DNA from 3 places in the Streptacidiphilus sp. PAMC 29251 genome. Region 1 is predicted to be linked to each of the others. Evidence: riboswitches for the same ligand, from Rfam matches in the RefSeq annotation. Region 1 holds a riboswitch; each other region holds the start of a gene.
The links. A riboswitch is a leader RNA that binds a small molecule or an ion and turns the genes downstream of it on or off. The one in region 1 is predicted to bind cobalamin.
Positions count from the first base shown of each region.

Region 2: linked by a shared signal. The riboswitch ahead of cobI (precorrin-2 C(20)-methyltransferase) and the one ahead of ACXKR8_RS32275 (ribonucleoside-diphosphate reductase subunit alpha) in region 1 are both predicted to bind cobalamin.
Region 3: linked by a shared signal. The riboswitch ahead of ACXKR8_RS35990 (cobalamin biosynthesis protein) and the one ahead of ACXKR8_RS32275 (ribonucleoside-diphosphate reductase subunit alpha) in region 1 are both predicted to bind cobalamin.

Region 1 is NZ_CM135725.2:6,743,585-6,753,613, reverse strand. Features, by position in the region: gene mctP (monocarboxylate uptake permease MctP) at 1-803, shown strand, start outside; gene ACXKR8_RS32285 (histidine phosphatase family protein) at 933-1,697, shown strand; gene ACXKR8_RS32280 (hypothetical protein) at 1,707-2,495, opposite strand; cobalamin riboswitch at 2,660-2,786, shown strand; gene ACXKR8_RS32275 (ribonucleoside-diphosphate reductase subunit alpha) at 2,877-5,321, shown strand; gene ACXKR8_RS32270 (ribonucleotide-diphosphate reductase subunit beta) at 5,321-6,355, shown strand; gene ACXKR8_RS32265 (SigE family RNA polymerase sigma factor) at 6,475-6,996, shown strand; gene ACXKR8_RS32260 (hypothetical protein) at 6,986-7,744, shown strand; gene ACXKR8_RS32255 (L,D-transpeptidase family protein) at 7,741-8,481, shown strand; gene def (peptide deformylase) at 8,505-9,125, opposite strand; gene ACXKR8_RS32245 (tetratricopeptide repeat protein) at 9,190-10,029, opposite strand, start outside.
Region 2 is NZ_CM135725.2:7,590,481-7,600,509, forward strand. Features, by position in the region: gene cobJ (precorrin-3B C(17)-methyltransferase) at 1-920, opposite strand, end outside; gene cbiE (precorrin-6y C5,15-methyltransferase (decarboxylating) subunit CbiE) at 917-2,170, opposite strand; gene cobM (precorrin-4 C(11)-methyltransferase) at 2,182-2,994, opposite strand; gene cobI (precorrin-2 C(20)-methyltransferase) at 2,991-3,725, opposite strand; cobalamin riboswitch at 3,812-3,954, opposite strand; gene ACXKR8_RS35955 (ATP-binding protein) at 4,126-6,462, shown strand; gene ACXKR8_RS35960 (hypothetical protein) at 6,766-7,812, shown strand; partial or broken gene ACXKR8_RS35965 (cobyrinate a,c-diamide synthase) at 7,802-9,170, opposite strand; gene cobO (cob(I)yrinic acid a,c-diamide adenosyltransferase) at 9,175-9,771, opposite strand; gene ACXKR8_RS35975 (putative cobaltochelatase) at 9,774-10,029, opposite strand, start outside.
Region 3 is NZ_CM135725.2:7,602,789-7,612,817, forward strand. Features, by position in the region: partial or broken gene cobN (cobaltochelatase subunit CobN) at 1-3,152, opposite strand, end outside; gene ACXKR8_RS35985 (cobyric acid synthase) at 3,206-4,726, opposite strand; gene ACXKR8_RS35990 (cobalamin biosynthesis protein) at 4,723-5,685, opposite strand; cobalamin riboswitch at 5,811-5,940, opposite strand; gene ACXKR8_RS35995 (hypothetical protein) at 6,029-6,253, opposite strand; gene ACXKR8_RS36000 (NAD(P)/FAD-dependent oxidoreductase) at 6,397-7,824, opposite strand; gene ACXKR8_RS36005 (alpha/beta hydrolase family protein) at 8,029-9,177, shown strand; gene ACXKR8_RS36010 (hypothetical protein) at 9,265-10,029, shown strand, end outside.

The DNA of each region.
Region 1 (10,029 bases):
ACCCGCACTCGGCGACCGGGGTGCTGGCCGCCAAGGACCGCAACACGATCCGCCGCAACCTGGCGATCCTGCCGGCCTACTCGCTGATGCTCGGGCTGCTCTCGCTGCTGGGCTTCATGGCGCTGGCGGCCGGCGTCGGCAAGGGCGTCAAGGGCTACAACGCCCAGCTCGCCGTGCCGCAGCTGTTCCAGCAGATGTTCCCGTCCTGGTTCGCCGGGGTGGCCTTCGCGGCGATCGGGATCGGCGCGCTGGTGCCGGCCGCGATCATGTCCATCGCGGCGGCCAACCTGTTCACCCGGAACATCTACCGGGAGTTCTTCCGCCCGGCCGCGACCCCGGCGCAGGAGACCAGGGTCGCCAAGATCGTGTCGCTGCTGGTGAAGCTGGGCGCGCTGGGCTTCGTGCTGGGCATCGACAAGCAGTTCTCGATCAATCTGCAGCTGCTCGGCGGGATCTGGATCCTGCAGACCTTCCCGGCCATCGTCAGCGGGCTGTTCTCGCGCTGGTTCCACCACTGGGCCCTGCTGGCCGGCTGGGCCGCCGGGATGGCCTACGGCACCTACGAGGCCTACGGCATCGCCGCACCCGGCAAACCCGGCTCCCACTTCGGCGGCAGCGCCGCCAACATCCCCGGCATCGGCCAGATCGGCTACATCGGCGTCACCGCCTTCGTCCTCAACCTCGCCGTCGCCGCCGTGCTCACCCTGGCCCTGCGCGCCGCCAAGGTGTCCGCCCTCCCCGACGAGACCACCCCCACCGACTACCTCACCGCCACCGCGCCCCTCCCGGCCCTCACGCCGTAGGGGGCTCGCGCCCCTCGCTCCCTGACGCACCACCTTTGCGCCCCCCTGACGGGCCGCCGCTCCCGCACACTGGAAGCGGCGGCCCGTACGCACCTCCGCGCCGGGCCGGACGACCCGCAGGGGGAACCCGTGGAGCTCACCGACCATCACCAGCGCAGCCAGCCCGCACCCGTCCCACCGCCGCCGCACACCGCCCTCCCACGCCCGCTCTCGCTGACCGTCACCCGGCACGGCCAGAGCACCGCCAACGCCGCCTTCGCCGCCGCCGAGGCGGCCGGCGCGCTGGACACGGGCATCACCTGCCGCGACGCGGACCTCAGCCTGACCACCCTGGGCCGGGACCAGGCCACCGCGCTGGGCCGCAGGCTGGCCGCCCGTACCGACGGGCCGCTGCCGCAGAGCCTCTGGGTCTCCCCCTACCTGCGGGCCCAGGAGACCGCCGAGCTGGTGGTCGCCGAGATCGACCGGGCCGGGCTGCCGCTGCCCTCGGTCCGCACCGACGAGCGGCTGCGGGACCGCGAGCTGGGCGTCCTGGAGATGGTCACCAAGGCCGCGATCGAGCTGTACCACCCGGCCGAGGCGGCCCGCCGCCGGCTGCTCGGCGAGCTGCGCTGGCGCCCGCCCGGCGGCGAGTCGCTGGCGGACGTCGCCCTGCGCTGCCGCAGCCTGCTCCGCGACCTCTACGAGGTCGAGGAGTCCCGCCGGGTGCTGCTGGTGGCCCACGACGCGGTGGTGCTGATGCTCCGCCACATCCTGGACGACCTGGACGAGGCGGCGATCCTCGCCGTGGACCGCGCGGGCGCGGTCGGCAACGCCTCGATCACCCGCTGGTCCCGCACCCCGTCCGGGCAGCTCGCCCTGGACTGCTACAACACCACCACCCACCTGGACTAGCCGTTGCGGCTAGTCACTGCTGCGGCGGCGCGAGAGCCGGACCAGGCCCGCGCCGCCGACCAGGGAGAGCAGCGCGGTGCCGGCGGCCGCCACGGTGGCCGCCGGGGCCCCGGTCTCCGCCAGCTGCGGCCGCTGCGGCCCGGTGCTCGGGCGGGGGTGCGGACGGGGCTGCGGACGGGGCCGGTGGGCCACCCGGAACAGGTGCGGGTCGGAGACCCCCACCGGCAGCGGCACGGTCTGCCCCTCCAGCAGCACCGGCTCGTAGCCGATCGCCAGGGTCAGCCACTGCCCGGTCGGCGCGCCGGTGGCGAACCGCATCCGCAGCGGCACCGTGGTCCGCGCCCCGGCCGGCAGGGTCAGCCCCTTGGCCGGTCCGGCCAGCCCCATCAGCACCCCGTTCTCGGCGACCATGGCCGACCCGTGCCAGCCGGCCTTGCCGCCCCTCCCCGCCTTCGCCTTCCACTGCAGCCGGACGTCGCCCTGGCGCAGCGGCCTGTTCCGGGCCCCGAACACCAGCACCGGGCGGACCGCCGCGCAGCGGGCCCCGGTGCTGTTCCCCGCCTTGAGCCCGAACCGGGACCAGGACCCGCCGACGTAGTAGACCTTGTGCAGCTTGTCGAACCTCAGCGCCAATGGCGGCTTCCGGAGGTTGGTGGCGTTCTTCCCGCAGATCTTCACCTGTGGCGCCGCGGCGGCGGAGACCGCCTCCGCCGTCCCGGCCGTGCCCAGCACCAGCAGCAGCCCCGCCGCCGCCCCGGCCCCGATCCCCCGCCGCACAGCCGTTCCCAGCACCGTCATCCGGTCCCGCCTCGCTCCCGCTCGCGCCGGGGAGCCTGACGCCCCCGCGACTACCCCCCGAATCTGACACACCGCCAGATGTCCCGCCTTCCGGCAGCGCTGGAGGGGTGACTCCGCGCACTCGCGACACTACATGTAGGGGTGCTTTCCAGAAGCACCCCTACATGTATGCTCGTTCTCGCTGTCCATGCAGGGGAACCCGGTGCGATTCCGGGACTGCCCCGCAGCGGTGAGCGGGTTGCTTCGTATGCGCCCGCGAGTCCGAGTACCTGCGGACAGCTCTCCCCGGCATGCCCCGGGGGGCGACGCACGTCCGGGCCTCGCGGGTGGGCCGGGGACGCGTTCCGTGCTGCGCTCCGCGCAGCGACGTCACGCTTCCTCATGCCTCCGGCAGCGGCCCGCAGCCGACCGGCCGCCAACGAGGAGCGCACAGTGACGATCACCGAGACCGCAGCAGCGACGACGACAGTCGCGCACCAGGGCGAGGGCCCGTTGGCGCCGGACAGCCCCGTCGTCCCCGACTCCCCCGGCACCGCGCTGCTGCGCACCCTCACCGAGCGCTCCCCCGACCTCACTGAGGTGGACCCCGGCCGGGTCGCCGCCGCCGCCCTGCGCGGCCGCAGCTCCATCGCCGACTACTCCGAGCTGCGCGGCCTGGCCATCGAGGCCTCCGCCGCGCTGATCGCCGAGGACCCGCAGTACTCCCGGCTGGCCGCCCGGCTGCTGGCCGAGGAGATCCGCGAGGAGGCATCGGGACAGGGCGCCACCTGCTTCGCCGCCTCCATCGCGGTCGGCCACCGCGAGGGCCTGATCGGCGACACCACCGCCGCCTTCGTGGCCGCCCACGCCGAGGCGCTGGACGCGGTGGTCGACTTCACCGCCGACGACCGCTTCGAGTACTTCGGCCTGCGCACGGTCTACTCCCGCTACCTGCTGCGCCACCCGATCACCCGTCAGGTGATCGAGACCCCGCAGCACTTCCTGCTCCGCGTCGCCTGCGGCCTCCAGGTCGGGGACGGTACGGAGTCCGTCGCCGAGGTGGCCGAGCTGTACCGGCTGATGAGCCGTCTCGAGTACCTGCCCTCCTCCCCCACCCTGTTCAACTCCGGCACCCGGCACCCGCAGATGTCCTCCTGCTACCTGCTGGACTCCCCGCTGGACGAGCTGGACTCGATCTACGAGCGCTACGCCCAGATCGCCCGGCTCAGCAAGCACGCCGGCGGCATCGGCCTCTCCTACAGCCGGATCCGCTCCCGGGGCAGCCTGATCCGCGGCACCAACGGCCAGTCCAACGGCATCGTGCCGTTCCTGCGCACCCTCGACTCCTCGGTCGCCGCGGTGAACCAGGGCGGCCGCCGCAAGGGCGCGGCCTGCGTCTACCTGGAGACCTGGCACGCGGACGTCGAGGAGTTCCTGGAACTGCGCGACAGCACCGGCGAGGAGGCCCGCCGCACCCACAACCTGAACCTGGCGCACTGGGTCCCGGACGAGTTCATGCGCCGGGTGGACGCCGACACCGAGTGGTCGCTGTTCTCCCCGGGCGACGTCCCCGAGCTGGTGGACCTGTGGGGCGCCGAGTTCGACGCCGCCTACGCCAAGGCCGAGGCGGCCGGGCTGGCCATCCGCACCCTCCCGGCCCGGGCCCTCTACGCCCGGATGATGCGCACCCTGGCGCAGACCGGCAACGGCTGGATGACCTTCAAGGACGCCTCCAACCGCGCCGCCAACCAGACCGCGCTGCCGGGCCGCACGGTCCACTCCTCCAACCTCTGCACCGAGATCCTGGAGGTGACCAACGACGGCGAGACCGCGGTCTGCAACCTCGGCTCGGTCAACCTGGGCGCCCATGTGCTGCCGTCCGGCGAGATGGACTGGGAGCGGATCGACTCCACCGTCCGCACCGCGGTGACCTTCCTGGACCGGGTGGTGGACATCAACTTCTACCCGACCCCCGAGGCCGGGGTGTCCAACGCCCGCTGGCGTCCGGTCGGCCTGGGCGTGATGGGCCTGCAGGACGTCTTCTTCAAGCTCCGGCTCGACTTCGACTCCGCCGAGGCCAGGGCGCTGTCCACGCAGATCTCCGAGCGGATCATGCTCGCCGCCTACGAGACCAGCTGCGACCTGGCCGAGCGGCTGGGCCGGCACGAGGCCTACGAGGAGACCCGCGCCGCCCGCGGCCAGCTCCACATCGACCACTTCAAGACCACCCCGGTCTGGGCCGACCGCTGGGACGCCCTCCGCGCCCGGGTCGCCGAGACCGGTCTGCGCAACTCGCTGCTGCTCGCCATCGCGCCGACGGCGACCATCGCCTCCATCGCTGGTGTCTATGAGTGCATCGAGCCGCAGGTCTCCAACCTCTTCAAGCGGGAGACCCTGAGCGGGGAGTTCCTGCAGGTCAACCCGTACCTGGTGGCCGACCTCAAGGCCCGCGGGCTGTGGAACCCGGCCACCCGGGAGTCGCTGCGCGCCGCCAACGGCTCGGCCCTGGAGATCCCCGGCCTGCCGTCCGACCTGGCCTCGCTCTACCGCACCGCCTGGGAGCTGCCGCAGCGCGCGCTGATCGACCTGGCCGCGGCCCGGATGCCCTACCTGGACCAGAGCCAGTCGCTGAACCTGTTCCTGGCCTCGCCCACCATCGGCAAGCTCAGCTCGATGTACGCGTACGCCTGGAAGGTCGGCCTGAAGACCACCTACTACCTGCGCTCCCGCCCGGCCACCCGGATCGCCCGGGCGGCGGCGGCAGCACCCGTCATCCCCGTTGTCGAGGACGAAGCAGTGATCGCCTGCTCGCTCGAGAACCCCGAGTCCTGCGAGGCCTGCCAGTAATGAGCACCACCCCCGAGAAGCTCCAAACTCCTGAAAAGAATCTCCTGGACCCGGGCTTCGAGCTGACGCTCCGTCCGATGCGCTACCCCGACTTCTACGAGCACTACCGCAACGCGATCAAGAACACCTGGACCGTGGAGGAGGTCGACCTCGCCTCCGACGTCGCCGACCTGGCCAAGCTCAGCGCGGACGAGAAGCACATGCTGGGCCGGCTGGTGGCGTTCTTCGCCACCGGCGACTCGATCGTGTCCAACAACCTGGTGCTGACCCTCTACAAGCACATCAACTCGCCCGAGGCCCGGCTCTACCTGTCCCGCCAGCTGTTCGAGGAGGCCGTGCACGTCCAGTTCTACCTGACCCTGCTGGACACCTACCTCCCGGACCCGGAGGACCGCAACGCGGCCTTCGCCGCGGTGGAGAACATCCCCTCCATCCGGGAGAAGGCCCAGTTCTGCTTCCGCTGGATGGACCAAGTGGAGAAGCTGGACAGCCTGCAGACCAAGGCCGACCGGCGCCGCTTCCTGCTCAATCTGATCTGCTTCGCGGCCTGCATCGAGGGCCTGTTCTTCTACGGCGCCTTCGCCTATGTGTACTGGTTCCGCTCGCGCGGCCTGCTGCACGGCCTGGCCACCGGCACCAACTGGGTGTTCCGGGACGAGTCCATGCACATGGACTTCGCCTTCCAGGTCGTGGACACGGTCCGCGCCGAGGAGCCGGACCTCTGGGACGAGGAGCTCGGCCGGCAGGTCACCGCGATGCTGGAGGAGGCCGTCGAGGCCGAGCTGCAGTTCGGCCAGGACCTCTGCGGCGACGGCCTGCCCGGCATGAACACCGAGTCCATGCGCGAGTACCTGCAGTGCGTCGCCGACCAGCGGCTCACCCGGCTCGGCCTGCCGGTCCGCTACGGTTCGGAGAACCCGTTCGGCTTCATGGAGCTCCAGGGCGTCCAGGAGCTGACCAACTTCTTCGAGCGCCGGGTCTCCGCCTACCAGGTCGCGGTGGAGGGCTCGGTCTCCTTCGACGACGACTTCTAGGCCTGCCGGGTTCGTCTCTCTCTTTCTCAGGTCCCCGGGCAACCGATTGGGCCCCCACCAGGTTGAACCTGGCGTGAGAGAGACGAACCGAACAGGGATGCGATGCAAAGGTCAGCGGGATGAACGGCGACACGGAATCGGACTTCGAGGCCTTCGTCGCCGCCCGCGGTCCTCGGCTGCTCCGTATCGCCTGGCTGCTGACCGGCGACGCCCACCAGGCCGAGGACCTGCTGCAGACGGTGCTGGCCAGGGTCTGGCCGCACTGGCGGCGGATCGCCGTCGACAGCCCGGAAGCCTATGTCCGCAAGGCCCTGGTCAACACCCATGCCAGCTGGTGGAAGCGGCGCTGGCGCGGCGAGCTGCCCTTCGCCACGCTGCCCGAGCGGGCGGTCCAGGCCGACCCCTTCGCGGGCGTCGAGCTGGAACAGGCCCTCGCCGCGGCGGTCCGGCGGCTGCCCCCGCGCCAGCGCGCGGTGGTCGTGCTCCGCTACTTCGAGGATCTGAGCGTCGAGGAGACCGCCGAGGCCCTGGGGTGCAACACCGGCACGGTCAAGAGCCAGGCGTTCAAGGCCCTGCGCGCGCTGCGCACACAGCTGCCGATCGCCGAACTCACGGCGGGCGGTGAGTGCCGTGAGCACTGACCAGGAGAACGAGCTCCGGATCCTGCTGGAACGGGCCGTCCCCCGGCTCGGCGCGCCCGAGCAGCGGCTGCAGCAGGTCCGCGAGCGGATCCGGCGCCGCCGCCGGCGGCGGACGGGCGGGGCGCTCACCGCCGCCCTGGCCGCCGTCGCCACCGCCCTCGCCGTCGGCCTGCCGCTGCACAGCGGGCCGGCCCGGCCGACCGACACCGTGCAGATCCCGGTCGCGCAGTCGCCGACTGCCGGAGCCGACGCACCCCCCACCGCGCCGCCGCGCGTCGGCTTCCCGGACCTGGCGGGGCTGAGCCTGGTCCTGCCGGCCCACTGGCGCCACGTCAACACGGTCGAGCAGTCCCCCAAGGGTGCGATCGCCTTTGTCTCCGACCAGCCGCTGAAACTGGTGCAGAAGTCCTGCCCCGACGGGTCGGGAGAGGTCTGCCCGGTGGCCGTCGGGCTCTCGCCCGCCAACCGGGTGCTGCTCTCGTTCCAGCTCGAGTACGTCCCCGGCCACACCAAGCAGGGGATCACGTCGGCCCAGCTCCAGAAGAGCGAACTCGAACCGGCCTGCCGGGCCTTCGGCGGGACCAGCCAGCTCTCGGCCGTGCTGACCACCGCCTCCTCCCTGCCGGGCGCCGTGGTGGTGGTAGCGGCCTGTCTGAACCATGCGACGCCGGCCCTCACCACGCTGGTCCAGGACATCGTCCAGTCCGCGCAGTTCTCGCCCGCACCGACCTCGGAGACCAGTCAGTGAACCGCCGCACCGCGTTCCCGGCCGCCACCGCCCTGGCCGCGCTCGTCCTGGCCGGCTGCGCCGCGCCCGTCCGGAGCACCGTGGTGACCGCCGCGGCGGCGCCGGCCTCGATCGCCGCGCCCGTGCCGTCGCCCACTCCGCAGCCGCCGGCCACCCTGCCGGGTCTGGGCCCGAAGACGCTGGCGCAGATACCCGGGGGCTCGCGCCAGGTCCTGATCGTCACCGGCGCCGGCCCCGGTTCCGACCGCTCCAGCGCCGTGCTCTACCGGCTCACCGCGGCCGGCTGGCAGCCGGGGCCGACCTGGGCCGCCCACAACGCCCTGCACGGCTGGACCACCCGCCACCGGGCCGACGACCTGCACTCCCCGGTGGGGGTCTTCACCCTCACCGACGCCGGCGGCAGGCTGGCCGACCCCGGCTCCAAGCTCCCGTACACCCGCTCCCGCAGCGGCTACACCCTCACCGGCACCGGCTTCTCGGGGGAGCCGCTGGCCGGGTCCTTCGACTATGTGATCGCGATCAACTACAACCACGTCCCGGGGACCACCCCGCTGGACTGGACCCGCCCGCTGGGCGCCGCGGCCGGCGGCGGCATCTGGCTCCATGTGGACCACGGCGGCGCCACCCACGGCTGCGTCAGCCTCCCCCGCGCCGACATGGTGACCCTGCTGCGCACGCTGGACCCCGGCCTGCACCCGGTCGTGGTGATGGGCGACCGGGCCAGGCTGCAGCGCTAGGGCGTTTCCAGCGGCCCGCGCGGTCAGTCGTTGGGGACGATCTCGTACCTCGGGGTCAGCTCCGCCATCTGCCGCAGCGCGTCCTTGCGGTCGCGCTTGGAGAGCCGGTCGATGTACAGGTAGCCGTTCAGGTGGTCGGTCTCGTGCTGGAGGCAGCGGGCGAAGAAGCCGGTGCCCTCCACCACGACCTCCTTGCCGTGCTGGTCCTGGCCGCGGACCAGCGCGTACTCAGGACGGGCCAGGTCCGCGTAGGCGCCGGGGACGGAGAGGCAGCCCTCGGCGGACTCGTCCAGGGTCCGCTGCGCCGGGTCGAGGTCGTCCAGCACCGGGTTCACCACCACGCCGACATGGCGCACGCCCTCGTCGTCGGGGCAGTCGTAGACGAAGACCCGGCGGCCGACCCCGACCTGGTTGGCGGCCAGGCCCACGCCCTCCGCCGCGTACATGGTCACGAACATGTCGGCGACCAGCGCCGACAGCTCCTCGTCGAACTCGGTGACCGTCGCGCACGGGTGGTGCAGCACAGGATTGCCGACGACCGTGATCGGTCGGAAGGCGCCCTTGGAGGTGTCCGGCTCCTCGCCGACCACGCGAACGGGGGCGGGCTCTTCCAGTACTGCCGTCTCGACCTGCTGTTCCGACATGCCGCTGCCACTCGCCTTCAGTCCGTACCGGGGATGAACCCCCAGCCTACGGGGCGTACACCCGTCAACAGACTTCTTCCAGGTCGCGGTAGGCACGGCCGGACCGGTTGCCGGCCACCCAGCGGTCCAGCAGCAGGCCGACCAGGTCGGCCGGGGCGGCCAGCCCGCACTCGCGTTCGGGCAGCCACAGGGCGCCCGCGCTGCGGTGGCTGAGGTGGCCGAGCTGTCCGTCGTCATGCGGGTCGTGGTGCTCGCTGTGGCCGTCGTCGGCCGGCATCCGGCTCTCCGAGCAGTCGCGGCAGAGCAGCCGCACCGACGAGGTCCAGTCCTCGGCCGCGTAGCCGGCCTCGGAGACCAGCCGCTCCAGGGCGTCCCGGTCGTCCTCGGTCGCGGCCTGCAGCAGCACCACGAAGGTCGGCACCGGCGAGGGCGCCCACAGCTCGATCTCGTCGAACACCGGGTACGGCACCCCGTCCGCCACTCGCTCGCCGTGCGGGGAGCCGTCGTGCAGCACCACCTCGCCCCAGCGGCGGCCGGAGGACGGCAGCGGGATCGAGAGCACCTCCACCCGGGCCGGGTCCAGCCGGCGGCCCCAGACCACCTCGGACTCGCCCTCGGGCGAGAGCCGGACCGGGGTGGTGCCGAAGTCCAGGCTCACCGGGCCCTCGCCCGGCGCGAGCCGCAGCCCGTACGCCTGCCAGCTGCGCCGGGCCAGCGCCCAGTCCTGCAGCGCGGTCGCGGCGATGCCCAGGTTCCACCAGTCCGGCGCGCCGGTGCTGCGGTCCAGCAGGGCGACGGCGCGCAGGCCCGCGGCCCGCGCCTGCTCCCAGTCCCGGCGGAACTTGTGCAGCAGCGCCAGGTTGAACCAGGAGTCGGAGAGCCAGGGCTCCAGGTCGGCGGCGCG
Region 2 (10,029 bases), 850 kb from region 1:
TCCGGCGCCGACTTGCGCTTGGGGACCAGGAGTTCGCCGCCGCCCGCCAGCGCCGCCGCCTCGGCCACGCTCGCGGTGCCGACGGCGGCCATGGGCGCTGGGGAGGGGTTGGGCACGGTGATCGCGGCCAACTGCTCGGCCGGGTAGGCGACCAGCTCGACACCCAGCGCGAGGGCGGCTGCCAGCAGCCCGGGCTCCTCGGCCTTGGCATCCACCGTGGCCAGGTAGTTGACGGAGTGTCGGCTGAGCCCGGCGTCGGCCAGCGCTGCCTCGATCAGGCCGATGACTTCCTCGGCCGACGCACCCCGGCTCGCACCGACGCCGACCACCAGGTTGCGCGGACGCAGGGTCACCGTGGGGGAGGCCTGCTCGCCCTGGACGCGGTCGCTGATGACGACCGCGGGTGCGTCCGCCGGTGCGTCCGCGCTGAGGTTCCGCGGCAGCGCGGGCAGCGGGTAGGTCGCGTCCGCGACCAGTCGGACCGGCTCGCCGTCCAGCAGGGCCCGGCTGACGGCGGCGACCTCGCCCTCCGTGTGCCAGCCCAGGGTGTCCAGGCCCGGCACGCCGGTGGCGTCCGTCGCGGTGGTCACCACCGGGACGGCCCCCAGCGCCGCGCCGACCGCCGCGGCCAGCGCGTTGGCGCCGCCGCCGTGGCCGCCGAGCAGCCCGACCGCGAAGCGGCGTCCCTCGTCCACGCAGACCACGCCGGGGTCGTTGCGCTTGTCCGCCAGCAGCGGGGCCACCAGGCGCACGGTCGCACCCGTGGCGAGGAAGCAGACCAACTGCCCGCACTCCTCCCAGGCGCGATCGATCGAGGCCGCGACCGACCCCTCCTCGTAGAGGACGCAGCCCCCGAGGGCTTCGGCGAGGTCGACGGCGGCCCGGCGGCCGGCGGCGGTGGCGGCGATCAGGCCGATCACGTGAGTGCTCCTGACGTTGGGTCAACTCCGGTGCCCAGATTGATTCTGGTGCCCCAGAGCACAAAAACGGGGTTGATGGCGGCCAGTCGGGAGATCTCGCCCGGCAGCGGGGCCAGCCGGGACACCTGGAGCTGCACGCCCTCGGCGCTGAAGCCGGCCGCGAGCAGCGCCGCCCGCACGCCGGGCACCCGGTCCAGGGCGACCAGGGTCACCACCACCGTCCGCCGGGCCCGCTCGGCGCAGGCGGTGACGATGGCGGGCAGATCGGCTCCGCCGCCGACGAAGACGGCGTCAGGGTCCGGCAGACCGTCCAGCGCCTGCGGGGCGCTGCCGTGGACCACGGCCACGTCCACCCCGTGCGCGGCGGCGTTGGCGCGGACCCGGTCGGCGCCGTCCTCGGCCCGCTCCACGGCGACCACGGCGGCGCCCAGCCGGGCGCACTCCACGGCCACCGAGCCGCTGCCGGCGCCGATGTCCCAGACCAGTTCGCCCGGTCGGGGCCCGAGCCTGGCCAGGGCCAGGGCGCGGATCTCGGCCTTGGTGACCAGCGAGTCGCGGTGGTCGAAGGCGTCCTCGGGCAGGCCCCAGCCGCTCTCGGCGGGCCGGGCGGGTCCGGCCAGCGACCGCATCGGGCCGAGGGCTGCGCCCGGGCCCAGGCAGAGCACCACCTGCACTCCCGGCCAGTCCCGGGCGGCGGCCTGAGCCGGGGTCACCTGCTGCACCGACTCACCGGCGCCGCCCAGGTCGGTGGCGACCACCAGTCGCCGCTCCACCCCCGGCATCGCCAGCAGCGCCGCGCCGATCTCGGCCGGACCCGCGCCGGGCGCGGTCAGCACGGCGACCTTGCGCTGCGCCCGGCAGACATTGAACGCGGTCCGCGGGTCGCGGCCGTGGGCGCTGACGACCACGGCGTCGTCCCAGGGCAGCCCGAGCCTGGCGAAGGCCTCGGCGATGCTGCTCACCCCCGGCCGCACGTCCAGGGCGTCGGGGCCGAAGCGCTCGGCGAGGGCCCGGACGATGCCGAAGAACCCGGGGTCGCCGGAGGCCAGCACCAGCACCCGGCCGGTCGCCGCGGCCACCCGGTCCAGCGCGGGGGCCAGCGGTCCCAGCACCACCGCGCGCTCGTCCTTCACCCCCGCGGTATCCAGATGCCGCTGCGCGCCCAGCACCAGCGCGGCCCCGTCGACCAGCGCGCGATGGTCCGGAGCCAGTGCCGCACCCAGCACAATGATCCGTGCGCCGGACGTCACTGCGCCGGACGTCACTGCGGCGTGCCGCGCAGGGCGCGCCGCGCGGCCGGGTCCGCGCGGCGGAAGCCGTGGAAGTGGCCGGGGTGGTAGAGGTGCGAGCGGGTGCCGGTCGCGGCGAGCGCCGGGCCGACCAGGAACAGGGTGTGCTTCCACAGCCGGTGCTCCTTGACGGTGGCCTCCAGCGTCTCCAGCGTCCCTTCCAGCACCAGCTCGTCCGGCCAGGTGGCCTGGTAGGCGATGATCACCGGGGTTTCCGGCGGATAGCCGCCCGCCGTCAGCTCCTCGACCAACTGCTTGCTCCTGGCGGCGGAGAGGAAGATCGCCATGGTGGTGCCGTGCCGGGCGAAGTCCCGCACCTCCTCGCCGGGCGGCATCGGCGTCTTGCCGCCGCCGAGCCGGGTCAGGATGACGCTCTGGGCCACCTCGGGAATGGTCAGCTCCCGCTGCGCGATGGCGGCGACGGCGGCGAACGAGGAGACCCCGGGGACGATCTCGGTGTCCAGGCCCAGCTCCCGGCAGCGGTCCAACTGCTCCTGCACCGCGCCCCAGAGCGAGGGGTCGCCGGAGTGGATCCTGGCGACCTTCCGGCCCTCCGCGGCGGCCCGGACGTAGACCGCGAGCACGTCCTCCATCGGGATCAGCGAGGAGTCCAGGATCTCGGCGTCCGCGCGGGCGTGCTCCAGCACCTCGGCCTGGACCAGGCTGGCGGCCCAGATCACCGTGTCGGCCTCGGCGATCGCCCGGGCCGCACGGAACGTCAGCAGGTCGGCGGCGCCGGGCCCGGCGCCCACGAAGGTCACTTTGCCGACAGGTCGATCGCTCACAGCTTGCCTCCACGGCGGGTACGGGTCGCGGGTGCGATCAGGGTCGAGAGGTAGGGGAGCGGGCCGTCCAGCGGATGCCCGGCCGGGCGGATCCGCTCGTCCGGCAGGCCCAGCGCGGAGCCCCAGACCGCGCTGCCGTCCCGGCCGGTCTCCCGCAGCGCCTCGGTGACCTGCGCCGCCAGCCGTCCGAACTTGTAGGCGACGACCGTGCCGGGCCCGGCCAGGGCGTCCCGCAGCACGTCGGAGCCCGCGGTGACCGGGACCAGGGTGAGCGGCTCGGTGCCCTCGGCCAGCACGGTGCCGCTGCGCGCGGCCAGGTCCTGCATGGCGGTGATGCCGGGGACGGTCTCCACCACCAGCCCCGGCAGCAGCGGGACCAGGGTCTGCGCGAGGTAGGTGAAGGTGGAGTAGACATTGGGGTCGCCGATGGTCGCGAAGGCGACGCTGCCGTGCTCCCGCAGCAGCTCGGCGACGCGGGCGCCGGCGGCGTCCCAGGCGGCCTCGCGCCTGGCCGTGTCCTGGCGCTCGTTGAGGGCGAAGACGATCCGCTCGACCTTGGCGCCGGGCTCGGTGTGCTGCAGCACGGTGGCCTCGGCCCGCCCGGTCTCCCCGGTGTCCAGCACCGGGACGACGATCACCGCGGCCTCGCGCAGGATCCGCACCGCCTTGACGGTGACCAGCTCGGGGTCACCCGGGCCCATGCCCACCCCGACCAGACGCAACGCGTCCATGGGCGGCGTCATCGGACGGCGCGCAGGCAGAAGGGCACAACGGCGCGGCAGCGCATGGGGGCAGTCCTCACTCGGGGTCCGCGCCCCGTGTCGTGGTGACGGCGGCCAGAGTTCCTGGCTCGCGGACGACCGCGCCCGATGCGGTGGGCGCGCCGCCCGGTGACAGTGGCGGGACCGCGCCGGATTCGCACCGGACTTCCTCATCATTGCCGCCGTATCAGGCCTCGAAATCCCACCATGCCCGCTGGTGGCCAGTCAACCGGGAGCGGGCCCGGCGGCCTGTGGGATGACCCACGTCACTCCGGTCCCCGCGGAACTGTTCTTGCTGATCACCGGCGCGGAGCGGGACAGTCCCGATACGATCGGAACGGTGAGTACCGGCGATGCGTGTGAGGTGGGCATGACCTTAGGCGTCCAGGGCAGGCGGGCCGGCGATCTCCCGGCCGAGGTCACCAGCTTTGTCGGACGCGGGGTCGAACTGGCATCCGTGGAAAGGCTGCTGGTACAGGCGCGGATGGTCACCCTGACCGGCCCCGGCGGCGTCGGCAAGACCCGGATAGCGCTGCGCACCGCGGCCCGGCTGCGCGAGCGGCACCAGGACCGTTACCACGACGGGGTGTTCCTGGTCGAGCTCTCCGGCCTCAAGGACGCCGAGCTGCTGCCCCGGGCGGTGTGTGTGGCGCTCGGCCTCATCGACCAGACGGTCCGGCCGCCGCTGGACTTCCTCACCGACTACCTGGCCGACCGCTCGATCCTGCTGCTGCTGGACACCTGCGAGCACCTGGTCGACGCCTGCGCCATGCTCGCCGACCTGCTGCTCCGGGACGCGCCCGGAGTGAGCATCCTCAGCACCAGCCGTCAGCCGCTGGACGTCCCGGGCGAGCACACCCTGGTGATCCCACCGCTGCCGGTCGAGCCGGAGGAGGCCGACGGCGGGGGAGCGGTGGCCCTGTTCGCCCAGCGCGCGGCGGCCGTCCTGCCCGGATTCCGGCTCACCGGGGACAACCGCGACGATGTGCTGGCGCTCTGCCGCCGACTGGACGGGATCCCGCTGGCGATCGAGCTGGCGACGGTGCGGCTGCGGGCGATCCCGCTGGAGCAGCTGGCGGCGCGGCTGGAGGACCGCTTCCGGCTGCTGACCGGCGGTCGGCGCGCGCTGCTGCCCCGGCACCAGACGCTAAGGACCACCATCGGCTGGAGCCATGAGCTGTGCACGCCCGAGGAGCGGCTGCTCTGGGCCCGGCTCTCGGTCTTCGCCGGGAGCTTCGACCTCGCCGCGGTGGAGCAGGTCTGCGCGGGCGGGGAGCTGCGCTCCGAGGCGGTGGTGGAGCACCTGATCGGACTTGTCGACAAGTCGGTGGTGCTACGAGTCGACGAATCGTCCGGCGGCACCCGTTACCGCCTGCTGGACACCATCCGCGAGTACGGCGGCGAGTGGCTGGCGAAGGCCGGCGAGGAGTGCGCGGTCCGGGCCCGGCACCTGGACCACTACCGCAGGGCGGTCCGGGACTTCCGGGCGGACTTTCTGACTGATGATCAACTGCCCTTTTTCCGTGGGCTGCTGATGGAGATCGAGAACCTCCGTGCGGCCGTGGACTTCTGCATCGCCAACAGCGCCGAGGCCCCCGACAGCGCCCTGGCCCTCACCACCGAGCTGTGGGAGTTCTGGGTCTGCTCCGGGCTGCTCGCCGAGGGCCGGCTCTGGCTGGACCGCGCCCTCGCCGTCCAGCCCGAGCCCACGGCGGCCCGCTCGCTGGCGCTCAGCTGGGGTGCCAATCTCTCCCTCTTCCGGGGCGACCACGACACCGCCCTGGCCGGCCTCAACGAGGCACTGGCGATCGCCGAGGCGCTGGACGACAACCGGCTGCGCACCCACGCCCACCACTTCCTGGCGCAGTCGGCCGGCTGGCGCGGCGACCATGACGCGGTCCAGTACCACTCCCAGCAGATCGCCGCCCACATCGAGTTCGGCACGGATCCCACCGCCGAGGCGCTGATGATGATGCACCTCGGCCTCAGCCGGCTGCTCGCCGGGAAGTGGAGCGCGGCCACCGCCGCCTACGACCAGCAGTTGGCCGCCCTGGCCGACGCCCCGGCCGAGTGCTGGATGCGGGGCTATCTGCTGGTGGGGCGGGCCCTTAGTCTCTACAACGAGGGCGAGAGCACCGACTGCGCCGTGAGCGCGAGGGAAGCCCTGGCCGCCAAGGCCGAGTTGGGGGAGCCCACCGGCATCGCCTACGCCCTGGAGGTGCTCGGCTGGCTCGCGGTGCGGTCCGGGCGGCACGGCAGGGGCGCCTGGCTGCTGGGTGCGGCCCAGACCTGCTGGAAGCGCTCGGGCCTGCCGCTCAGCGGCGTCCGGGAGATGCGCGGGGTGCACCAGGTGGTCGAGCAGAGCGCGCGGGACGCCGTGGGCGACGAGGAGTTCGAGGCAGGGGTCCGGCTGGGCGCCGGAGTCGACCTGGAGCTGGTGATCGAGTCGGCCCTCACCGACGCCGACCTGCTGCTGCCCGCGCCCCGTCAGGAACAGCCCCCGACCGGTGCGGACATGCTCACCCGCCGCGAGCGGGAGGTCGCCCACCTGGTCGCGAAGGGGCTGTCGAACCGCGAGGTCGCCGAGCTGCTGGTGATCTCCAAGCGTACCGCCGACGCCCATGTCGAGCACATCCTGGCCAAGCTCGGCGCCTCCTCGCGCGCCGAGATCACCGCGGTGGTCGCCCGCTCCCAGCGCAACGCCTGAGTCGTCATTTCGACAGCACAGCGGGCACGTTGTAGGTACGTACCTTCGCAGAACTAGGTATACCCGAATCGTTCCGTTACCGATGCCGGGCCCCCTGTCGCAGGGCGAGTCTGAGATCACGCCAGGCCGCACCGACGCCGTACAGCAGGGAGTCCGCAAGGGTTTCTGGTCACGGTAACGGGGGGCGGCCCAAGCGTCCGCCGCGGCATCCGCAGTTTCAGCAGGGGCTCCCCCGGTTCCACTGGAAGCATGAGGGTGCCGCGGCCGGCCCCATCGACTCCGACCAGCGCCAGGACGCCGCCCATGAGCATCGAAGCAGTCGTCCCCTCCGAAGCCTGCCCCACCGATGACGCCCTGCTCGGCCGAGGGCGTGAACTCGCCGCGCTGAGCCGTGCCCTGTTCGGGCAGCGGCTGGTCGCGCTGACCGGCCCGGCCGGGGTCGGCAAGTCCCGGCTCGCCGCCGCGGCCGCCGCCGTCGCCCCGGCGCTGCGCCCGTGCCGGGTGAGCACCGTCGACCTCAGCGGTCTGCTCGCCCCCGAACTCTTCGCCAGCACTCTCGGCTATGTCCTGGACGTGCACGTCAGGGACGGCGGATCCGAGCTCGGCTCGCTCGCCCAGCACCTGGCCACCGAGCCCACCCTGCTGGTCCTGGACGGCTGCGAACGGCTCCAGGGCCGGGGCGCCGCGATCATCGAGTACCTCATCGACACCTGCCCCGAGCTGGTGGTGCTCGCGGTCGGCCGCACCACCACCGGCTCCCGCTACGAGCGGATCCAGCGCCTGGAGCCGCTCGCCGAGGGCCCGGCCACCGCCCTGCTCTGCACCCGGGCCCGCCAGTTCGGCGCCCCGGCCTTCGCCCGCAGCGGGTTGGAGCACCTGGACGCGCTGCCGCTGTGCCACCTGCTGGACCGCAACCCGCTGGCCATCGAACTCGCCGCCGGACGTCTCACCGAGCTGAGCCCGCGTCAGCTGATGTCCGAGGTGTCCCGCCCGGCCGGGCTGCTGGCGCTGGGCCCGGTGCCGCTTCCCCCGGACCGGGCCGCCAGCAGCGGCCGCTATCTGCCGCACCGCACCCTGCGCGCGGCCGCCGAGTGGAGCCACGATCTGTGCACGGACGCCGAACGGCTGCTCTGGGCCCGGCTCTCCTCGGTCCCGGTCGGCTTCGACCTGGCCGAGGCGCAGCAGGCCTGCGCCGACCCCGACCTCGCCGCGTACGCGCTGGAGCAGGCCTGGGTCGGCCTGATCCGCAGCTCGGTGCTGGTGCCCTACGGCGCCGGGGCGCAGCGCTACCGGCTGCCGTTCCTGCTGCGCGCCCACGGCCGCGAGCAGCTCCGCCGGATCAACCGCTGAGCTGTCGCAGGAGTCGGGTGGCGATCTGCGGTGCGCCGGCCCAGTGCAGATGCAGGTACGAGGCGTGCAGGCCGGGGGCGGTGAAGCCCTCGGTGCTGGGTCCGGACGGGCCGCGCCAGCCCCAGGCAGCCGCAGAGCCCGCGCCGGGGTCGATCACCGTGCGGTGGAACTCATGCCCGTTCAGCCGGGTCCCGGCGACGGCGAGCGGGCTGTCGGACAGCGCCACCGCCTCGCGGTAGCCCAGCGTCAGTCGCTCGGTCATCCGGGCCTCCGCGTCCAGCACCCCGCACATCGGCGCCCCGTCCAGGGAGCGCGCGAGGTAGAGCAGACCGGCGCACTCCGCCAGCAGCGGCGCGCCGGAGGCGGCGAGCGCCCGTACCGACTCCCGCAGCGCGCCGTTGGCGGAGAGCTGCGCCGCATACACCTCCGGGAAGCCGCCGCCGATGACCAGCGCGGATGTGCCCTCCGGCAGCTTCTCGTCGCGCAGCGGGTCGAACGGCGCGACCTCGGCCCCGGCGGCGGCCAGCAGTTCGGCGTTCTCGGCATAGGAGAACGAGAACGCGGCCCCCGACGCCAGCGCCACCACCGGACGGCCGCCCACCGGGCCGCCGTGTGCGGCGAATCTCGGCCGCGGGATCCCACGGGGCGTCAGCCAGCGGAGGGGCGCTGCGGGCCAGCGCCAGCAGCGCGTCCAGGTCCACCCCGGCTCGCACCAGCTCGCCCATCTCCCGCACCGCGCGCACGGCTTCGGCGTCACGTTCGACGGCGGGGATCAGTCCGAGGTGCCGGCTCGGTGTCGCCACCGCCGGCTGCCGTCGGATCGCGCCCAGCACCGGCACCCCGCCGCCCTGCTCCAGGGCCTCTCGCAGCATCTCCTCGTGCCGGTCCGAGCCCACCCGGTTGAGGATCACCCCGCCGAGCCGCACCTCCGGATCCCAGGAGGCGAAGCCGTGCACCAGTGCCGCCACCGAGCGGCTCTGCGAGGAGGCGTCCACCACCAGTACCACCGGCGCCCGCAGCAGCTTCGCCACATGCGCGGTGGACGCGAACTCTCCGCGCCCGGCGGCCCCGTCGAACAGCCCCATCACCCCTTCGACCACGGCGATGTCCGCCCCGGCCGCCCCGTGCAGCAGCAGCGGCGCCAGCCGCTCCTCCCCGCACAGGAAGGGGTCCAGGTTCCGCCCAGGACGCCCGGTGGCCAGCGCGTGGTAGCCGGGGTCGATGTAGTCGGGTCCGACCTTGTGCGGCGACACGGCCAGCCCCCGCGCGCTGAGCGCGGCCATCAGCCCGGTGGCCACGGTGGTCTTGCCGCTGCCGGAGGAGGGCGCGGCGAGGACCACCCGGGGGAGCGGCGTCATCCCGCTACCACTCGATCCCGCGCTGGCCCTTGCGGCCCGCGTCCATCGGGTGCTTGACCTTGGTCATCTCGGTGACCAGGTCGGCCGCTTGCACCAGCGCCTCGGGCGCGTTGCGGCCGGTGATCACCACATGCTGGTTGCCGGGCCGGTCCTTCATCACCGCCAGCACCTCGTCGGTGTCGATCCAGCCCCAGTGCAGCGGGTAGGTGAACTCGTCCAGCACGTAGAAGCGGTAGGTCTCCGCGGCGAGGTCGCGCTTGACCTGCTCCCAGCCCTCGCGGGCGGCCTCCTCGCTGTCCGCGATGTCCCGCTGGACCCAGGACCAGCCCTCGCCCATCTTGTGCCAGGCCACCGTCCCGCCCTCGCCGGTGCCGCCGAGCACCCGCAGCGCGTGCTCCTCGCCGACCTTCCACTTCGCCGACTTGACGAACTGGAACACCCCGATCGGCCAGCCCTGGTTCCAGGCCCGCAGCGCCAGCCCGAAGGCCGCGGTGGACTTGCCCTTGCCGGGGCCGGTGTGGACGGCCAGCACGGGCTGGGTACGGCGCTGACGGGTGGTCAGCCCGTCGTCGGGAACGGTGGTCGGCTGTCCCTGCGGCATGGTTAGGCCGCCTCCCTCTGAATCGTGCGGATCATTCCGGTCATGCTGTCGGCGGCCAGCTCATCCAGCCGGATCGCCTCCCCGCCCAGGTGGGTGGCCAGTTCGGCGGCGAGCCCCAGCCGGACCGGACCGCTCTCGCAGTCCACCACCACGGCCGCGGTGCCCTGCGCGGCCAGCAGTTGGGCGGCCCGGCGGGCGTCCGGCAGCGCGTTGGGACCGCCGGTGGCCCGCCCGTCGGTGACCAGGACCAGCAGCGGA
Region 3 (10,029 bases), 860 kb from region 1:
TTCGCCGCCACCGAGATCCGCCGGAACGCCTGCTCCATGTCCCCGCGCGCCGCGCGCCCGTCCAGGCCGCGGCCGTAGGCGTAGCCGCCCCAGACCGCGTAGACCTCGGCCAGGTCCGCGTCCGAGCGCCAGTTGCGGGCGTCGATCAGCGGCAGCAGGCCCGCGCCGTAGGCGCCCGGCTTGGAACCGAAGATCCGTGCGGTGGCCCGGCGCCGGTCGCCGTGCTCGGCGGCGTCCGCCTCCACATGGGCCCGGACGTAGTTGACGTCCTCGGGCTCGTCCAGCGCCGCGACCGCCTGCACCGCGTCGTCCAGCAGCGCCACCACATGCGGGAAGGCGTCCCGGAAGAACCCGGAGATACGGACCGTCACATCCACCCGGGGGCGGCCGAGTTCGTCCGCCGGGACCACCTCGAAGCCGGTCACCCGGCGCGAGGCGTCGTCCCAGACCGGACGGCAGCCCAGCAGCGCCAGGATCTCGGCGATGTCGTCGCCCTGGGTGCGCATGCAGGAGGTGCCCCACACGGTCAGGCCACCGAGCGCGGGTAGGCGCCGGTGTCGGCCAGGTAGCGGGCCACCAGCGAGTCCGCCAGCGCCTGCCCGACCTCCCAACTCAGCCGGGAGGGAATGGCCTTGGGGTCGACCGAGTAGAAGTTCCGTCCGGTCGGCAGCACGTTCACCAGCCCGCGGGTGGGCGACCCGGAGGGCCCGGCCGGGACGTAACCGCCGCGCAGCGCACGGAGGATGTGGGTCAGCTCGTCCGTGGTCCGGGCCAGCCGGGGCACCACCTCCTCGGCGGCGAACCTCAACACGGCCACCGCGTCCGGGTTGTGACGCCCCAACACCTCGGCCACCAGCGGCTTTGCCGCCGCCGCGGACCAGCCTGCCGCCTCCATGCCCTCGGCCAGCCGGCGGCACAGCTGCTCCAGCAGGTCCACCGCGTCGGCCGCGCTCCGGGCCGGCCCGTTCACCAGCGCGGTCAGCTCCACCGGCACCTTCAGCGGGGCGCCGGGCTCGCTCAGCAGCTCCTTCTCGACCAGCCCGAACTCCGCTGCCAGCGCGGCCCGCAGGCCCGGCAGGGCGTCGGCCTTACCGCCCCAGATCTGCGCCGCCCGCAGCACTGCCAGCACCAGGTTGACCCGGGCCTCGTCCACCGGGCCGCCGCCGAGGATGTGCAGTCCGTCGCGGATCTGCACGTCCTTGATCTCGCAGAGGTAGCCGTCGATGTGCATCACGAACTCGTCGAAGGCCTCCTCGTCCGGCTGGTCGTCGACGTGCAGGTCATGGTGCAGCTCGGCGGCCTTGACCAGGGTCCAGATCTGGGCCCGGACGGCCGGGGACTTGGTCGGGTCCAGGTCCTTGACCAGGGCGTACTCGTCCAGCAGCTGTTCCAGCTTGGCCAGGTCGCCATAGGTGTCGGCGCGGGCCATCGGCGGCACCAGGTGGTCCACGATGGTCGCGTGTCCGCGCCGCTTGGCCTGGGTGCCCTCGCCCGGGTCGTTGACGATGAACGGGTAGACCAGCGGCAGTTCGCCCAGCACCGCGTCCGGGGCGCAGCCTGCCGACAGGCCCAGGCCCTTGCCGGGCAGCCACTCCATCGTCCCGTGCTTGCCCAGGTGGACCACGGCGTCGGCGCCCCAGGACTGCTCCAGCCAGCGGTAGGCGGCCAGGTAGTGGTGCGAGGGCGGCAGGTCGGGGTCGTGGTAGATGGCGATCGGGTTCTCGCCGAAGCCGCGCGGCGGCTGGATCATCAGCATGACGTGGCCGAACTGCAGCGCCGCCAGCACGATGTCGCCGTTGTCGACATACAGGCTGCCGGGCGGCTCACCCCAGTGCTGCAGGATGCCGTCCCGCAACTCCGGCTCCAGCGTGGCGAACCACTGCTGGTAGTCGGCCAGCGGCACCCGCGCGGGCGCGGCCCGCAACTGCTCCTCGGTCAGCCACTCGACGTCATGGCCGCCCGCGGCGATGAGTCGATGAATCAGTTCATCGCCACCTGACGGATAGTCGGAGACCGCGTAGCCGGCCTCGCGCAGCGAGTCCAGCAGCCGCACCGCCGAGGCGGGCGTGTCCAGACCGACCGCGTTGCCGACCCTGGAGTGCTTGGTGGGGTAGGCGGTGAAGACGATGGCGATCTTCTTCTCGGCATTGGGCTTGTGCTTTCAGCGCCGCATGCCGCAGTGCGATTCCAGCCACCCGGCCGGCCCGCTCCGGGTCGGCGGCGTAGACCGGGATGCCGTCCGCGCCCAGCTCCTTGAAGGAGAAGGGCACGGTGATCAGCCGCCCGTCGAACTCCGGGATCGCCACCTGCATCGCCGCGTCCATCGGCGACAGCGCCGCGTCGGACGCCTCCCAGGCGGCCCTGGTCGAGGTCAGGCACAGCCCCTGCAGCACCGGGACGTCCAACTCGGCCAGCGCGCCGATGTCCCAGGCCTCCTCGGCCCCTCCGGCCGAGGCATCGGCCGCGACCGTCCCGCCGGAGGCCAGCACCGTGGCCACCACCGTGTCGCAGCGCCCCAACAGCGCGAACAACTCGGCGTCGGCCCCGCGCAGCGAGCCGCAGAAGACCGGCAGCGCATTGCCGCCGCGGGCCTCGATCGCCTCGCACAGCGTGTCGACAAAGGCGGTGTTCCCGGACAGTTCGTGCGCCCGGTAGAACAGCACCCCCACGGTCGGCCGTCCGGCCTCGAACGCCCGTGCCCCGCTGACTCCGTACTGCGGCATCGGCGTGGCGGCGGCGAAGCCCGCGCCGTTCATCAGCACCGTGTCGGAGAGGAAGTTGGCCAGCTCGGCCAGGTTCGCCGAACCGCCCTCCACCAGGTAGGTCAGCGCCTCGGCGACCACCCCGGCCGGGACCGAGGACATCCCCATCAGCTCCGCGTCCGGCACCGACTCACCGCCGAGCAGCACGGTCGGCACCCCGGAGGCGGCGATCTGCGCCAGCCCGTCCTCCCAGGCGCGCCGCCCGCCGAGCAGGCGCACGACCACCACGTCCGCGCCGTCGACAAGTCCGCGAAGCTCTTCGCCGACCTCGACCCGGGTCGGGTTGCCGATCCGGTAGTCCGCGCCCGAGGCGCGGGCCGCGAGCAGATCGGTGTCGGCGGTGGACAGCAGCAGCACCGTCGCCGCCTCGGACTGTGTTGCGTCGTCCATGGGGACGGGCCCTCCAGAAGTAGTGTCGGATGCAGAGATGTTCATGTCGTCGCTCATGGCGCACCCGGTGGTACGAACGGCAGCCCGGCCGGCACGCCGCCCTCGATCAGCCGCAGCAGCGCCGCGGTGTCCGCGTGTTCCTCGATCAGATCCCCCAGCCGGTCAAGACGTTCCTCCCGCGCGGCGGCGAAGCAGGTCTCGGCCGCGGGGACGAAGTCCCGCCCGGCCAGCCCGGCCACCTCGCGCAGGAAGGCCCGCCGAAAGCCGTCGTTCTCCAGCGCCCCGTGCCAGGTCGTCCCCCAGACCGCCCCCTCCCGGCACCCGTCAAGGAAGCTCTGCCCACCCTCCACGGTCGCCACGCCGTGGTGGATCTCATAGCCGGCCACGGTCTCCCCGTAGGCCGAACCCACCGGCCGCGCCAGCGTCTTGGCCAGCGCGAACTCCACCCGCACCGGCAGCAGCCCGAGCCCGGCCACCGTGCCCGCCCGCGACTCCACCTCGTCGGTGATGCTCCGGGCCAGCATCTGGTAGCCGCCGCAGACCCCCAGCACCGGGCGCCCCTCGGCGGCCCGCCGGGCCAGCGCCGCGTCCAGCCCGCGCTCCCGGAGCCAGGCCAGGTCGGCCACGGTGGCCCTGGTCCCCGGCAGGACGACCAGGTCGGCGTCCGCCAGCTCCTCCGGACGGGTCGCCCAGCGCACCAGCACACCGGGTTCCTGCGCCAGCGCGTCGATATCGGTGAAGTTGGACAGCCGCGGCAGCCGCACCACCGACACCCGCAGCACCTCGCCGCCGACCGCGGCCCCGCTCGGGGCCCGGTCCACCAGACCGGCCAGGTCCAGCGAATCCTCGGCGTCCAGCCACAGCCCCTGCAGCATCGGCAGCACCCCCAGCGACGGACGGTGCGTCAGCTGCTCCAGCATGTCCAGACCCGGCTTCAGCAGCCGGACGTCGCCACGGAACTTATTGACGATCCAGCCGGAGAGGTGGCGCTGGTCCTCGGCCGACAGCAGCGCCAGCGTCCCGTACATGGCGGCGAAGACGCCGCCGCGGTCGATGTCGCCGACCACCACCACCGGCAGTGAAGCCGCCACCGCCAGGCCCATGTTGGCGATGTCCCGGTCGCGCAGGTTGATCTCGGCGGGGGAGCCGGCCCCCTCGCAGACCACCACGTCATAGCGTTCGCGCAGGTCGGCCAGGCAGTCCAGGGCGATCCGCAGCAGCGCGGGCTTGCGCTCGCGATAGTCCAGCGCGCCGACCTCGGCCACCGCCTGCCCCAGCACCACCACCTGACTGCGGCCGTCCGCCCCCGGCTTGAGCAGCACCGGGTTCATCGCCGCCGCGGGCTCCACCCCGGCCGCCGCCGCCTGCATGGCCTGCGCCCGGCCGATCTCGGCGCCGTCGGTGGTGACGAAGGAGTTCAGCGACATGTTCTGCGCCTTGAACGGTGCGACGGCGACCCCCTGCCGGGCCAGCCAGCGGCAGATCCCGGCGGTGACCACGCTCTTTCCGGCGTCCGAGGTGGTCCCCGCGACCAGCAGCGACCCCCGCAGCGACCCCCGCAGTGCGCCCTTCATCGCCGTCCCCTTCGCAGTAGCAGGCTCAGCCCGGCCGTGGCGACGACCGCCGACAACCCGACCCGCCGCGACAGTACGCACGCCCGTTCGATGTCCCCCACTGCCACCGGACGCAACTCCGCCCCCAGCACCGCCCGGTGCTGCACCTGGGTGCCATAGCGAAGGGTTCCCCCCAGCCGCACCCCCAGCGCCCCCGCGAAGGCCGCCTCGGCCTGCCCCGCGTTGGGGCTCGGGTGGGCGGGAGCGTCCCGCCGCCACACCCGCCAGGCGTCGCCGCTCCGCCGCCCCCCGGCGGCGGCCGCGGCGACGGTCAGCAGCGCGGTCAGCCGCGCGCCGGGCCAGCCGGCCACGTCGTCCAGCCGGGCCGAGGCCCAGCCGAAGCGCAGATAACGCGGCGAGCGGTGGCCGACCATGGCGTCCAGGGTGTTCACCGCACGGAAGACCAGCAGCCCGGGCACGCCCGCGACCGCGCCCCAGACCAGGGCGTTCACCACCGCGTCCGCCGTGTTCTCGGCCACCGACTCGACCACCGCGCGGGCGACCTCCTGCTCGGTCAGCTCACGCGGATCACGCCCGCAGAGATACGGCAACCGCTCCCGGGCTGCCGCCAGGTCCCCGCCCTCCAGCGAGGCGCCGATGGTGCGGGCCTCGCGCACCAGCGAGGCGCCGCCGAGCACGGTCCAGGTCGCGGCGGCGGTGAGCAGCAGCCGCCCGGTGCCGGAGCGGGCGGCAGTACGGTCGGCCACGGTCGCGGCGGCGGCCACCGTCCCCACGCAGAGCGCGGTGAACAGTGCCCCGGCGTCCCGGCGGTCCCGCCAGAGCAGCCGCTCCGCGGCGCCCGCCGAACGTCCGAATCCAGCCACCGGATGCCCGCGCCGGGGATCGCCGAAGGCGGCGTCGGCGGCGTGGCCGAGAACCAGACCGAGTGCTGTGGCGCCTGCGCCCGCGCTTGCGCGCACGGCGGTCAGCGGGGTGGCTGCGCAGGGAAGGGGACGGCACCGGGAGGTGGTGGCGGCAGGGCAGCGCGCATGGCGTGGATGTCCTCACTCAGGGTCCGCGCCCTGGATCGACGAACCGGGGGCGAGAGTCTCCTGGCTCCCGGATCGACGCGTCCCCGGCGCTCTGATTCCTCAGAACGCCGGGGACGCTCCCCGGTGACAGTGGCGGGACCGCGCCGGACTAGGAGGGTGCTCCCTCCGTCACCGGACTTCCTCTCGATGCCTCCGAACAGCTTTGCGCTCGATCCCACCACGCCGCCGGACCGACCGTCAACACAGCTCAGGGCAGCCGGGCCGGACCTGCTCAGGCTGCGGAGTCGTTGCTCTGCGGCAGCGCGGGCGGGGAGGCGGCGGCAGGGAGCTGCAGCGGAGCGCGGACGACCCGCAGCAGTTCCACCGACTTCTCGTGTCGCACCACCCGGTCGGCCGGGCTGGTGGGCGGGCGCAGGACATGGTCCTCGAACCAGGACATGCCGAGCAGGACGGCGAGGCCGAGTGGAGCGGTGATCAGGCACAGAAGGACAGGCATGGGCACCCCAAGGTGTCGAGTGCTGCGGTCTTCCGAATACCGGCTTCCCCCCGGCTTCCAGCGTCCGCCAAAGCTGCCTGATCCGCATCTCGGAGCGTCCCGGGCCGACTCCGCAGAGTCAGTGCCGCCCCGCAGCACCCGCCTCAGTGCCGCCCGGAGATCACATCCGCGACCTTGGCGATCGGCGAGGCGCCGGCCCGCCCGCCCCGCTCCTGCCGGTCCGCCGCGTAGTAGGCGGCGTACATGCCGTGGACGCCGATCCAGCGCAGCGGCTCGGGCTCCCAGGCCCGGACCCGGTGCCCGACCCAGGGCAGCCCGGTCAGTTCGGTGTCACCGCCGCTGCCCAGCTCCCGCAGCACCAGGTCGCGCAGGGTCCGCGCGGCCAGGTTGGTGGTGGTGACGCCGCTGCCGACATAGCCGCCGGCCAGGCCGAGCCCGGTGGTCCGGTCCAGGTCCACGGTCGAACACCAGTCCCTGGGCACCCCGAGCACCCCGGACCAGGCGTGGTCGATCCGCACGTCACCAGCCAGGGACCCCGCCGCCGGGAAGAAGTCCATGACGATCTGCCGCAGCTGGTCGACGGTCTGCTGCGGCGTCGTCCCGTCGTTGTCGGTCCGCGACCCGAAGCGGTACGGGACGCCGCGCCCGCCCAGCGCGATCCGGTCGTCCGCGGTCCGCTGCGCGTACATGTAGGCATGCGCCATGTCGCCCAGGGTTTCCCGCCCGTCCCAGCCCACCGCCTCCCAGAACGCGGGCGGCAGCGGCTCGGTGACCACCATCGAGGAGTTCATCGGCAGCCAGGACCGCTTCTCGCCGCGCAGCGCCGCGGTGAAGCCCTCGGTGGCCCGCAGCACGAACCGGGCCGACACGGTGCCCCGCGCGGTCACCGCCTTGGCCGGCGCCCCCGAGCCGCCCGGCACGATCTCGGTGACCGTGGTGCCCTCGTGGACGGTGACCCCCATCGCCTCGACCACCCGGGCCAGCCCGCGGACCAGCTTGGCCGGCTGGATCCTGGCCCCGTGCGGGGTCCAGCTGCCGCCGAGGGTCCCCGCCACCGTGATCCGCTCGGCCGCCTCGGCCGGGCTCAGCAGCAGCTGGTCGGTCTCGCCGAAGGAGTGCTCGTTCTCGACGTAGGCCTTGAGCCGCTCCAGCTGGGCCGGGGTCCTGGCGACCTCCATCACTCCGCCCTTGACGATGTCCGCGTCGATGCCCTCGGCCGCGCAGACCGCGATCACCTCGTCCACCGAGCCGTTCATCGCCTGCTGCATCGCGATCGCGCCCGGCTTCCCGTAGCTGCGGGCGAAGGCCCCGCGCCCGGCGAAGCCGTTGTAGAGCCAGCCGCCGTTGCGGCCGGACGCGCCGTAGCCGCAGAAGCGCTGCTCCAGGACGGTGACCCGGAGCCCGGGGTCGGCCTGCTTCAGGTAGTACGCGGTCCACAGACCGGTGTAGCCGCCGCCGACGATGCAGACGTCGGCCTCGGCCGAGCCGTCCAGAGCGGGGCGTGGGGTGGGGAGTCCGATGGCCGAGTACCAGAACGAGACACTGCCGTTGGCGGTGGCGGTCGTGCCCACGGGGACCTGCTTCCGAGCCGGGAATGGTGCCCGGCACGCTACCCACGCCCCGGACCAGCGGCAATGCCCACTGTGTCAGGTGCGGCCGGCCGAGTCGTACACCCCGTCCGGATGGCCGCGCACCACTGGCGCACCGGCCCCGGCGGCATTGGGATGGGGTGGAGCGGGCAGTGGCCTGGTGTGGGAGCAACCGTGGGGAGCGACATGGGCTGGGGAAGAAGCGCGACCGCCGCCGCCGTGGGGGCCGGCGCCCTCGCCGTGGGGACCGGCGCGGCGGCCCTGGTCGCCGGACGGGTGGTCTCCGACTACTCGGTGCGCCCCGGCGGCGCCGCGCCCGCCGCGGCGGGCGGCCTGCGGGTGCACGCGGTCGCCGCGGACCGGGTCGAGCTGACCCGCTCCCGGGAGACCCAGAACCCCGGCCGCTACGGCCTGGAGTGGGCCGGCGGGCACGCCGTCGTCGGCGAGGTGCTCGGCACCACCGCGCAGACCGTCACCCGCCGCCTGGAAGCCGCCGCACCGGGGTCCACCGGGACCGCCGGCGACACCCGGCCGGCGGTCGGCACCAGCGTCCGGATCACCCCGCAACTGCTCACCGGAGACCCGCTCACCGCCCTCGGCCTGCCGTTCTCCGAGATCGACATCGCCGGGGAGCTCGGCCCGATGCCGGCCTGGTTCCTGCCCGGCGCCCGCAGCCTGTGCGTGATCGCGGTCCACGGCAGCCTGGACCGCCGCCAGGTGCTGCCGCTGCTGCCGCTGCTGGACCGGCTGAAGGTCCCGGTGCTGGCGGTGACCTACCGCAACGACGAGGGCGCCCCGCGCTCGCCGGACGGCCTCAGCCACCTCGGCGACAGCGAATGGCGCGACGTCGAGGCGGCGATCGGGTTCGCCGAGGAGGGCGGCGCCCGGCGGATCGTGCTGCTCGGCTGGTCCGTCGGCGCGACCATGGCGCTGCGGGCCGCCACCCGCTCCGCGCACCGGGCGGCCATCTCCGGTCTGGTGCTGGACTCCCCGGTGCTGGACTGGCGCGGGACGGTCCGCCGCAGGGCCACCCGGCGGGGCGTGCCGGCCCTGCTGGCCGAGCTGGGCGTGCGGGCGGCCCAGGGCCGCTCCGGGGTCGACCCGGCCGAGCCGGACCGGATCGCGCTCGGCGCGGACCTCCGCGCCCCGGTGCTGCTGCTCCACAGCGCCGAGGACACCGTCGCCCCGGTCGGCCCCGCGCGCCGGCTCGCCCGGAGCCGTGATGATCTCGTGACCTACGAGGAATTCGGCGACGCCGAGCACGAGGCGCTCTGGAACGCCGACCCGGGCCGCTACGAGGAAAGCCTGCGCAGGTTCCTCACCCCCCTCCTGTGACCCTCCCGTCACCATTCCGGGACCTCGGCGAGGCCGCCGCGCCTGAGGATGTGACAAGTGCCCTGCGGACGGGGAAGACTGCACGGCGTGACGTCCCGGAATTCGCGTGACCGTACTGGCCGATCCGAGATTTCTGGCCGACCCGACCCTGTCGGGGTCGGCCAACCTGGCCCTGATGGCCGACCGCAGGGTGCGCCCGCACGGGTCACCCGGCTGCCCTCGGCCGCACGCCCGCCGCAGCCGCGTACGGCTGCGCCGGGCACTCCGCAGCGCCCCGGCGCTCCGGCCCGCAGGACGCCCCCCGCGGGCTTCCCCGGGCCTGCCCAGCTCGCCCCGCTCGCCCGGCGGCTGCTCGCCGACGCGGTGCGGATCGCCCGCTGGGCCGGGGAGCTCCCCAATGTCGACCGCAGGGGCGACCTGCTGGAGGGCGACGCCGTCGACGCCGGGCACGCCCTGGCGATGACCCGTGACGCCACCGTCGCCTCCTGGGAACGGGCCAGGCTGACCGGCCTGGTAGAGCTGCGCGGCAGCGGCGCGGGCCCCGGCTGGCGGCTGCATGCCTGGGAGCACGAGGACGAGGCGGTGCTGCGCGGCTGGGCGGCCCTGTTCGACGCCTGGACGCTGCTGGTCCCGGTCCCCGACCGGGCGCTGACCTCGCTGGCCGGGCTCGCCGTCGACCACGCCCCGCAACTCCTGTCCTTCCTGCACCTGGTGGACGGCCCGGTGCCGCTCACCGAGCTGCTGGAACTGCTCCGCCGCGGCCTGGAGGAGCAGTGGCACGGCGGCGTGCACCCCGCGCTGGGCGCCCCCGTCCCGCACGCCGCCTGGGCGGTCTCCGCGGTGCGCGGCGAC